2 linked regions of the Blastopirellula sediminis genome follow. The protein of the gene in region 1 interacts with the protein of each later gene in a pairwise test. Links are inferred from orthologs where the notes say so. Each region holds a gene or a part of one and is shown on either strand. Other genes may lie near its edges.

Region 1 (5,254 bases):
GCGTGCCGTCTTTGATATTGGCGTCGATCGCATCGAGGTCTTCTTTGGCCGCCGCGACCAGGCGCGGATCGAGGGCTCGGCTGACGTCGACCAGTTGCTGAGCGGCGTCGTAGAGGGTGACGTTGCGGATTTCGTGACCGCCGATGACGATGTTATCCCACGTCGTCAGGCCAAGGTCGGCGAATTGCGGCAATTCGCTCACCAGGCCGACCGTGTCGACCAAGCCGCGACGGAGAGCGACCAAACCAACAATCGTCGTCGCAGCGACGCCGCCGCGAGCCCCAATTAGCCAAATACCGACTCGAGAACGTGCCATCTCGTCAATCGTCTTTCTAGGAGGTAGGAAGGAGGGTTTGCCGAGCGACCCAAAGGGGCGATCGATCGGAAACGAGCGGGCAAGTTCCGCGGGCCGCCCAACGTGTTAGAGGGTAGCGGCCGGTCCGGTGGGGTCTGTCTGGAAGAGACGCTCGCAAGTACCATTTAATTGTTGGCACGACTAATTCGGTTCGTCAAGGACTGCGAAGCGCCTGACTCGACAGAAGTCGGCCATCCGGTTGAATTTGCGCCGCATGGCGAACCTTTGGGGCGCCGCAGCGTCCTACGCTGCCGACGACTCCGTTACTTCCCCCAAACCGCGAATCACAGGTATGTTTCAGAACGTTCAAACCGCGCCGCCCGACTCGATTCTTGGCCTCAACGAGGCGTTTCGCAATGATCCCAACCCCGAAAAGATCAATCTGAGCGTCGGGGTCTTTAAAGACGCCAATGGGGTGACGCCGGTTCTGGATTGCGTGAAAGAGGCCGAACGTCGCCTGGTGAGCGACGAAAAGACGAAATCGTACCTGCCGATTGACGGCCGGCCCGAGTATTGCCGCTTGGTCCGCGAGCTGATGCTTGGCGCCGATCACGAGATCAATGCCGCATCGCGGGGCGTTACGGTCCAAACCCCCGGAGGTACGGGGGCACTGCGCGTGGCCGCCGATTTTCTGGCGAAAAATCTGCCGGGTCGCCGCGTCTGGATCAGCCAGCCGACCTGGCCGAATCACCCCAGCATCTTCGCGGCCGCTGGAATAGAAACGGTCGGCTATCCCTATTTCGACAAAGCGAGCAACGGGCTGGCCTTTGGCGAAATGATGGAAGCGTTGGAAAAGGTTCCGTCGGGCGACGTCGTCCTGCTGCATGGCTGCTGCCACAATCCGAGCGGCATCGATCCGACTCCGGAGCAATGGAAAGAGATCGCCGAGCTGATTCATCGCCGCGATCTGCTGCCGCTGGTCGACTTCGCCTACCAAGGCTTCGGCGACGGCCTATGTGAAGATGCCGCTGGTCTGGCCGCGCTGGCCCAACCGGGGCAAGAGTTGCTCGTCTGCAGCTCGTTCAGCAAGAACTTTGGTTTGTATAACGAGCGAGTTGGCGCGCTGACCGCGGTTGCCGGCGACTCCGCCGCTGCGACGGCCGTGCTGAGCCAACTGAAGAATGCGATTCGGGCGAACTACTCGAACCCGCCGACCCATGGCGGCGCCGTGGTCGAAACAATCCTGTCCGACGCGACGCTCAAGTCGCAGTGGGAAGGGGAATTGACCGCGATGCGTGATCGGATCAACGGGATGCGGACGCTGCTGGTCGAGACGATGAAGAAGGTCGGCGTCGATCGCGACTTCTCGTTCATCGCGAACCAGAAGGGGATGTTCTCGTTCTCCGGTTTGAATCCGGTGCAGGTCGACGAACTGCGTAGCAAGTTCGCGATCTATATCGTCGGCTCGGGCCGCATCAACGTGGCCGGCATTTCTGAGACCAACGTCGAGAAGCTCTGCAACGCGATTAAAGCGGTGCTGTAATCGATCAAGACGAACTCCACGGCTCGCTGAGCCGTGGAGTTTTTTCTTTTCTTGTACCTGTTCCGCTTAGCGGATCGGCGCGGCGCCAAAGAGGCGACGCAGCAGCGAAACCTGACCGTAGTGCATGAAGTTATGCGCCGGCAGGAACGACATCGCCGCGAACCGCGTCTTGAAGAGCGGGTGCCCAGGATCGAGGGCGTCGTCGAGTTCACTCAGCTTGTATTCGGCCATTTCTTTTTCAACCTGGGCGAATACCTTCTTCAGATTCGCATGGAGCGTTTCAGCCGAAGGATACTTGCTGGCGTCGGCCGACGGGGTCGATCCTTGTCCAAACAGCTCTTTGTAGTTGGCCAGGCCTAGTTCGGCGTCGGCAGGGCTTGCGCCGCGTTGCATGCGCAGGCCGATGCCATAGGCGGCGATCGTGATGTGGCCAACTTGCCAAGCGACGTGCGTGACGTCGCCCGGCATGCGAAACCAATCGGCTTTGTCGACGTCGTCCAAATGGCTATCGAACATCTGGAAGCTCATCGAAACGTTCTTTTTGACAGCTTCCCAAACGGCGGCGTCTGGCATGAGCGTGTCCTTCTCTAATTAAGGTGCAGAGGGCGGTGGAAACTCCGCAGGAGGCAAGCCGGCTGCCAACAGTGCGGAGGCGTACTCTTCCGGCGTATTCACGTTGTGCAACAACTGATCGCCGCCGAGCTCTGCAGGAGAGACCGCCGTGATAGAGAGATGTCTCACAAAACCATGCAGCGAACGCTCGCCGGCCAGTAGCTGTCTGGCGGCGACGCCTGCGGCATGAACGCGATAAACGCCGAACGTTGGATGCATTCGTTCGATGTCGGCCGTTACCGCGGCGTCACAGAGATCATCCAATTTTTCGAATAAAATCCGCACCGCTTCTGTGGTGATTAACGGAGTATCGCATCCGCATACAAGTGCGCGATCGACGCCGGGGCCGACCGAATCGAGACCGCAGCGGACTCCTTCCAAGGGCCCCAGGCCAGGCGTTTCGTCATAGACGACGCGTACGTCGACCGAAAACTTCGGTAGCGTTTGCTGCGGCGCGGCGACGATGATCGTCTCGGTCACGACCGGCGACACGATACGCGCAATACGTGATAGCAACGTTTCTGCGCCAAACGCCAACGACGCTTTCTCGGCCCCCATTCGACGACTCTGTCCTCCGCACAAGATGATGGCGGCGCTCTGCGGTATTGGCGATTGCATCCTGGTTCACCCGCGAGCTTTTCGCGGCTATCTTGGAATGACTTGGTGATTCGATGGTCAACATTGAAAGCGATCGGCCATGCCGCTGACCCTAACGCTTGTCCAGGATATCTCCCCCGTCATCGGTTTGCGAGAGATCACGCCCGATCGGTTGGCCTCTCTTTCGGCGGACCAGATCGCTCGGCTCTCGCTTGCGTGTGGGGCCGAACAGGTGGAATTGGGGGAGCTCTTTCAACGGAAAGGAGTCGCGACCGATCAGCAACTCCGTTTGGTCGGCGACTTCTCCCGTTGCGATTTTCTTGGCGCCGAAATGAACTCCGGCAGTCTGACGATTGAGGGTAACGTTGGCGATCATGTTGGCGCCGCAATGAAGGGGGGAAGTCTGACGGTCGTCGGCGACGCCGGCGATTTTGTCGGTAGTCCTAACCCCGGCGAGAAGCGAGGTCTGCAAGGAGGAACGATCGTCATTCATGGCTCTGCTGGTCGTGAATTGGGAGTTCGGATGCGGCGCGGCATGATTGCGGTCGCCGGCGATGTCGGCGAGCTGTGCGGTTATCGCATGTTGGCCGGCACGATTGTCGTCGGCGGCAAACTCGGCCGTAGCGCCGGTTTGCGCATGAAGCGCGGGACAATCGTCGCACTCTCTGCCGGAAGCGAATTGCCGGCGACCTTCGCGCGCGATTGTCAGTTTCGACCGCCGATGATGACGATGCTCGAGCGTGAGCTGCAGCAGCTTGGCTTTCCGCTTCCGCATGCGAAGTGGGAAGGGGAGTTTCAGCTCTACTCGGGGGACGCCGTCGAAATGTCGCGAGGCGAGATTCTTGTGCCGGTCGTCGGTTAAAGAAAAACTGGCGACCGAACGTTGTCGGCCGTCAGGGCGATTCCAATTCGCGTAGGAAAGCCTTCCCTGGGATACGCAGGGGAAGCGAACGGGACGAACCCTGCGTGCAGGATTCGCCCCATCTATAGAGAACGAGCCTCGACGGCAATCGCGCTATTGTCGATCTCGGTTGACTTCGACGTTGATGTCGCCGGTATCTTTATCTTGCTCAACTTTGACTTCGCCACGAGGCGTTTCGATATCGATCAGTTTCTCTTTGTGGTCGCAACCGGTTTGAGTCACGGTTACGCCGAGCATTAGCGCGCAGCCCACCAGAGTCGGAGTCAGCAGCTTCGTCATTGCGTTCATCGTCTTGTTTCTCCAAATGGCGCCAACGCGGCGCGGATAGATGTGCCCCAGCGTCAGCAGAATCGCCGCGTCGTCGACGGTCTACGGCGACGCAGGCGAAACCTGAGGTCGGGTTACGAATTTGATTTGAAGGCGTCGCGCAGATCGCGGACGCGATCGTGCCCCTGCTTGACCTGGGCATATTGATGTTGTAGCACGTCGTTCATGGCGCTGCCGACGGTCGCCTTCAGGGCGTCTTCGTAGGCATGCTTGATGTGGTCTTCGCCACGTTCCACTTCGCACAGGATCGCGTAGGCGTCGCCGCCGCTCAGCAGAGCCCGGATGTCGATCCAGGTGCGATGGAGCGCCGCCGCGTAGGAGCCGTCGTCTTCCGCTTTCTTGTTGTTCCAGGTGACGTAATCTTGCAACTCGGCCGCTAGCGTCGAACGTTCAGCCGCCATTTCGCGGAAGAGCTCCGCAACCAGCGGGTCATCGATCTGATGCGCCGCTTCGCGGAAACCGTCGTACGAATCGATGTTGGCGCGAATCAACGTCTGGAGCTTCTCAATCGTCGATTCGTTGAGCGTTAGTTTGGTTTCCAGTGACATGGTTCTCTCCTCTCGTGACAGATGCGGTGTTAGCCCCACGCGTGGAACTAAAAGGCAAACGTCATGCCAGAGAGGAAAAACCTGCTAACGGCCAAAATGCCGCCTATTTTTGACTGGCCATCGTCTTATTGGGCCGAATCTAGAGCGGTCGGTAGGCCAAGCTGGTCGCCGCGCGATCGCTGAGAGGATTTCGAGAATCGCAATAGATGAGCCGGACGTTATTCGTCGTCGCTCCCAAAGTACCACTTTTCAAAACGGCCGACGCCGACGATGACGATCCAGGCCAAAATTGCCGACATTGCCGCGAGATGAAAATAGCCGCAGCCGCACGCGACTCCCCCTGCGGCGGCAATCCAAATGCCGGCCGCCGTCGTCACGCCGTGCACGCTGTGACGAGCCTGAATGATCGA
Region 2 (5,111 bases), 1.8 Mb from region 1 along the record:
CCCACCAGAAGGAGTAGGCGATTTCCGGCTTCGCCAAGCGAAGAAGGCGCCGACCGCCAGCAGTAAGAGCGTCACGCCGCCGCAGAAGCCAGCCAAGAGGTCCCCATAGCGCTGGTAGAAGGTGGGGGGAGCGGTGGTGAGCGGCACGTCGACCACCATCACTTTTGTTTGCTGCCGCGGTCCGACGTCGACCGCACGGCCACTGCGATCGATATAAGCCGAAAAACCGGTATTCGCCGCGATCAGCATCGGCTTGCGGAGTTCGGCCGAACGGAATTGCCCGCAGATCAAGTGAAGATCGAGAACGCTCGATCCCCAAAACCAGCCGTCATTGGTCAGGGTGACCAGGATCTCGGTCTTGGTCGGATCGGCTGCTTCCGCCGAATGCCGGCGAACCAGGTGCGGGACGGTGTTCTCGAAGCAGATGCAAGGGATCAGCCGCACTTTGTCCCCAACGTCGATCGCTACCGGACCGTCGCCAGGCGTTAAACCGCCGCCCATCGGCGTCAGCTGATAGATCCAGGGGAAGATGTCGCCGAGTGGGACATACTCGCCGAACATCACCGGATGCGTTTTGTCATACCGCAGCTGCGGCGCCTGATCGAGCGGAACATAAAGAGCCGAGTTAAAAACTTTCATCCCCTGATCGCCAAATCGCAGGGTCGACGTCCCGAGCAACAGCGGCGTCCGCCAGCGGCGATTGGCCAACTCGTCGATCATCGCCAGGTAGTCTTCGCGCGAACGGAGGAGCAACTCGCGATATCGTTCCGCCGACATCGTGGCGCCTGGCGGCATGTTGACGACGCCATCGACTTCGATCAGCGCGTTGTTCCCCATGGTCGTTTCGGGCCAGAGGATGATGTCGAGGTCTTCCCGGCTGCGCGTCGCCTCGTCGGTCAATTTAACGTACTGCTCAAACGTCCGCTCCGGTTGCGTTGGATCGTCAAATGAAGTGTCGATCGAGCCTTGAATGAGCGCCACGCGGAGCGACTCTTGCGCTTCTGGTTCGGGCTGCGCCAATTGGCGACGTCCATATTCGAGCGAAACGAGAAGCAAAACCACCGCGGCGACTAACATCGAGACTCGATATGCGAGCGACGGCGAAGAAGGCTGCGGTCGGATCCAACGGTCGAGCGCGCCGGCGTCGACGAGCGAAGCGGCGATCGCCACGACGATCAGACTGACTCCATAGGCGCCGACCAAATTCGAGATTTGAATCAGCGGTAGTTGAACGACCTGCGTATGTCCGATCAGGCCGACGGCGAAACCGGTCGCGAAGTGAGCGCGGACGAATTCCCAACCGACCCAACAAATCGGCGCGACGAGCGTCAGCGGCAGCTTGAACCGATGAACCGCCGTCCGACAGGTGAAGACGAACAGCGGCGTGTAAACGGCCAAGTAAGCGCACAACACCGGCCAACCAAACAAACGGGTCGCCCAGTGCGAATTGCCGACGCCATACAGCAACGCGAGCCAAAAGATCGCGCCCGACGCATAGAGCGTCAGGCCAGCACGACGCGGCAATCGTTCGACGCGGACGATCGCGAGCCAACCAAGCGGAGCGATCCAGGCCAACGGCCAGAGTCCCGCCGGAGGAAACGCCAGGTAAAGCGCGATCGCGCTGAATAGACTCCAGCCGGCGACGCAGCGCAGCGACATGGTCGCAGGCGCGGTCTGGTCGCTGGAAGGTTCAGGTTCATTCACGTGACGGCCATCGTCGAAAGTTAGCGAGCGGCTGGAGTGAGATAAGATAGGCGCTTCGCCGCAGGCTGGCCATGTCGGATTTTGATCAGATCGCGCGAAACGCCGAGTCGGACGCCGGATCGTCGCCGATCATCCGCTGGAAAGTCGCGCTCTGATTCCAGCTATCCCACCCTTCGACGATCTTGCCATCTTCGAAGCGAAACCAGGTAAGACCTCGGGCTTGGATCGTGCGGCCGGTCGGTTTAAAGCCGAAGCCTTCCCCCTTGTGGCTGCCGACGAAGTTCCAACGCACTACGGCGGCGTCTCCATCGGCGATGACGGCTTCGACTTCAACCTTCATATCAGGCAAGGCGGCCAGCAAGTTGTCGCGAAAGGACTTGAAGACTTCTGCGCCGTTGATGACGACGCCTGATTCCAGATGGGCGATGGCGTCGTGGGCGGCTAATTCTTGAATTGCTTCATCGCGGCGCTGATTCCAAACTTCTTCAAACCATCGACGTGCGAGCGCCTTGACCTGTTCCATGAGTTGTTGCCCCCGGATTTCTCTGGTATTGACCGAAAGTGGCCGACTATTGTCGATCACGGCCATCCTACCACCTTCGGTGACTACCGTCACCGACCTGAAGGGGTGTGCGCTACAAAACGATGGCGGAGACGCGATCCCCCGCTCGGTATTCGGCGTCCCCCGCCGGAAATTGGAGGAGAAGATCGGCGGCGCCCATTGCCGCCAGGTCGGCCGACCCTTTCCATGCGAGCGGCGTCGCCGTTCGCTGCGTCGCGTCTCCCCAACGAGCTGGAAACAAGGTCGGGCGATCTCCGCGATGAACGAACGGCTCGGCCAGTTCGACTTCGGCGCTGCGAAGATCATTCGCGGTCAGGCCGGCGAGCAGACCGATCGCACGCCGGACGAATAGCTCGAAACAGACCAGGCTGCTGACCGGATTGCCGGGAAGTCCAAAGACGAGCGTCGATTTGCCGCCGGAGTCCCGCTTGCCGAACCAGATCGGTTTCCCGGGTTTCAGATTCACCTTGTGAAAGATCTGCGTCACTTGCTGCTCGGCCAGAATCGACGGAACCAAGTCGAGGACGCCGGCCGAAACGCCGCCGGAGAGAACCAGGATGTCCGCTTCCAGACCGCGGGCGATCTTCGCCGAGAGGTCTGCGCGAACGTCTCGCGCGATGCCGAGATCTTCTGCCGAACCGCCGGCCGCCGCGATCTGCGCCATCAGCATCGGACCGTTGCTGTTACGAATGCGTCCCGGCCCCGGCATTTCAGTCACGTCGACCAGTTCATCGCCGGTCGATAGTACCGTGACTCGAGGCCGGGGAATCACGGTGACCTGATCACGTCCCACTTCGGCGAGAATGCCGACTTCGAGCGCTCGCAAGCGTTTGCCGCTTGGCAGGACGGTGACGCCGCACGCGAGGGAACTCGCTCTCGGCATGATGTTCTTGCCGACGCTAATGCCAGGCGCTTCGATCCGTACGCGACCGTCGTCCAGCTTTTGCGTCAGCTCGATCATCACGACGGCGTCGGCGCCCTCAGGAATCGGCGCGCCGGTCATGATCCGCGCCGCTTGCGAGGGTGCGACCGTCTTCGTCGGCACATTGCCGGCAGTGATTTCTTCGATCACTTCCAGTTCGGCGACGCCGCTCGCCAGATCGGCGGCGATAACGGCGTAACCATCCATCATCGCTTTATCGTACGGAGGCGAGTCGATATCGCTGGCGACATCTTCGGCCAGCAGACAACCAATCGCATCGAGAGCCGCCATCGGCGCCGCAGGCAATCGCGCGGCGTGTTGATCAATCAGGCCGAGCGCTTCAGAAATCGAGATCATCGCAACTCTATGCGGTTTGCGGAGAGGTCATTTGCAAAAAACGCTCTAGCATCTGCGTGCCGGTTTGGCTCAAGAAGCTTTCCGGGTGAAATTGCAGCCCTTCCATCGGCCACTCACGATGGCGAATCCCCATGATTTCCTTCTCGCCGTTGGGGAGATAGCTCCAAGCCGAAACTTCAAAGCCTGCGGGGAGCGTGTCGGGGCGAATCACCAAGCTGTGATAGCGAGTCGCAATGAACGGGTTGGGCATGCCGGCGAACAGCCCTTTGTCGTCGTGATGAATCTCGTCGGTCTTGCCGTGCATCAGACGCTCGGCTCGGACGATCACGCCGCCGAAGGCCTGACCCATCGACTGATGGCCGAGGCAAACTCCCAGGATTGGCAACTTGCCGGCGAAGTGCTGGATCGACTCGACCGAGATGCCGGCTTCGGTCGGCGTGCAAGGACCAGGCGAGACGATCAGATGGGTCGGCCCCAGTTTCTCGATCTCTTCGACCGTGATCTTGTCGTTGCGAACGACGCGAAGATCAAGCGCCGGGTCAATTTCACCCAAACGCTGAACCAGGTTATAGGTGAACGAGTCGTAGTTATCGATCAGCAAGATCATGGGCGCGTCGGTCAAATTAGAGGGCAAAATCGGCACAGAGCCCCCGCCATTTTACGCCAATCGGCCGAAACCGACTACGACGCGTCATGCTCGCGGCAGTAGGCGAGAATCTCGGCGGTCGTCGTCGGCAGCGAGCCGGCAGCCGGTTTCTCGACTTTCGGCGGAACGACAGGTTCGGCCGGAGTCGCTGGTTCCTGGGATGCCGCTTCCTGGGCCGCAGGTTCCGGCGTCGGTTCTTCGGCCGGTGGGGTCGGCGGCGCGACTTCCGCCGCCGCTTTCTTCGCCCTGGCGGCCGCCAGAATGTCGGCGGTGCTCATCGCAGCAGGAGCCGGTTTTTCGGCCGCAGGTTCGCTGGCGGCAGCCTTTTTCGCTCGCGCTGCGGCCAGAATATCGGCCGTGCTCATCGGCGCCGCGGCTGGTTTCGCTGCTGGAGCTTCGCCGCTTTCGGCCTTATTGGCCCGCGCCGCCGCCAGGATATCGGCGGTGCTCAGGGGAGCCGCTTTCGGTTTGTCGGCGGCGGGCTTCTCCTCGGCTGGGGGCGCACCTTCGGCTTTCTTCGCCCGAGCTGCGGCGAGAATGTCAGCCGTGCTGGCCGGCGCGGCTTTTTTGGCTCGAGCGGCTGCCAGGATATCGGCGGTGCTGCCGCTGGCCGCTGGTTTCTTCGCTTCCGGTTTCGCGGGGGCTTCCCCTTTTTTCGCTCGCGCGGCGGCGAGAATATCGGCGGCGCTGGCGCCGGCTTGGGGCGAAGCGGGCTTCTTTTCGGCAGCCGGCTTCTTCTCGGCGACCGGTTTCGGCTTCGGCTTGTCGACCACTTTCAGAAAGTCGACGTTGATGTCGTACCAGCCGGTGTTGTTCAGACCATCGAACTCGACCAGCGCTCGCCCGCTCATGTTGACGGTTCGAACGATGCCGGTCATCGACGCGAAGCGTTTCAACTCAGGGCGATCCTGGTCGACGAC

The links.
Region 2: the proteins of mobA (region 1) and LOC68_RS12665 interact in binary tests that used the Escherichia coli proteins (3 or more experiments, as listed by UniProt). The link is inferred for Blastopirellula sediminis from one-to-one orthologs.

The regions. Positions count from the first base shown.
Region 1 is NZ_JAJKFT010000010.1:2,072,681-2,077,934, forward strand. What follows is about bases 1,250-4,203. They hold mobA (molybdenum cofactor guanylyltransferase), read right to left. Parts: upstream 3,069-4,203; coding sequence 2,430-3,068; downstream 1,250-2,429. Other genes in these bases: LOC68_RS19990 (amino acid aminotransferase), read left to right, coding at 1,250-1,838; LOC68_RS19995 (DinB family protein), read right to left, coding at 1,905-2,411; LOC68_RS20005 (formylmethanofuran dehydrogenase subunit C), read left to right, coding at 3,148-3,909; LOC68_RS20010 (hypothetical protein), read right to left, coding at 4,063-4,203. Outside these bases: inositol-3-phosphate synthase, read right to left, coding at 1-316; more of amino acid aminotransferase, read left to right, coding at 648-1,249; more of hypothetical protein, read right to left, coding at 4,204-4,257; PA2169 family four-helix-bundle protein, read right to left, coding at 4,371-4,844; MgtC/SapB family protein, read right to left, coding at 5,063-5,254. UniProt on the Escherichia coli protein: Transfers a GMP moiety from GTP to Mo-molybdopterin (Mo-MPT) cofactor (Moco or molybdenum cofactor) to form Mo-molybdopterin guanine dinucleotide (Mo-MGD) cofactor.
Region 2 is NZ_JAJKFT010000010.1:278,343-283,453, reverse strand. What follows is about bases 1,443-4,253. They hold LOC68_RS12665 (molybdopterin molybdotransferase MoeA), read right to left. Parts: upstream 3,546-4,253; coding sequence 2,340-3,545; downstream 1,443-2,339. Other genes in these bases: LOC68_RS12655 (hypothetical protein), read right to left, coding at 4,227-4,253; LOC68_RS12660 (anthranilate synthase component II), read right to left, coding at 3,553-4,152; LOC68_RS12670 (ester cyclase), read right to left, coding at 1,790-2,227; lnt (apolipoprotein N-acyltransferase), read right to left, coding at 1,443-1,704. In the rest of the region: more of lnt, read right to left, coding at 1-1,442; more of hypothetical protein, read right to left, coding at 4,254-5,111. UniProt on the Escherichia coli protein: Catalyzes the insertion of molybdate into adenylated molybdopterin with the concomitant release of AMP.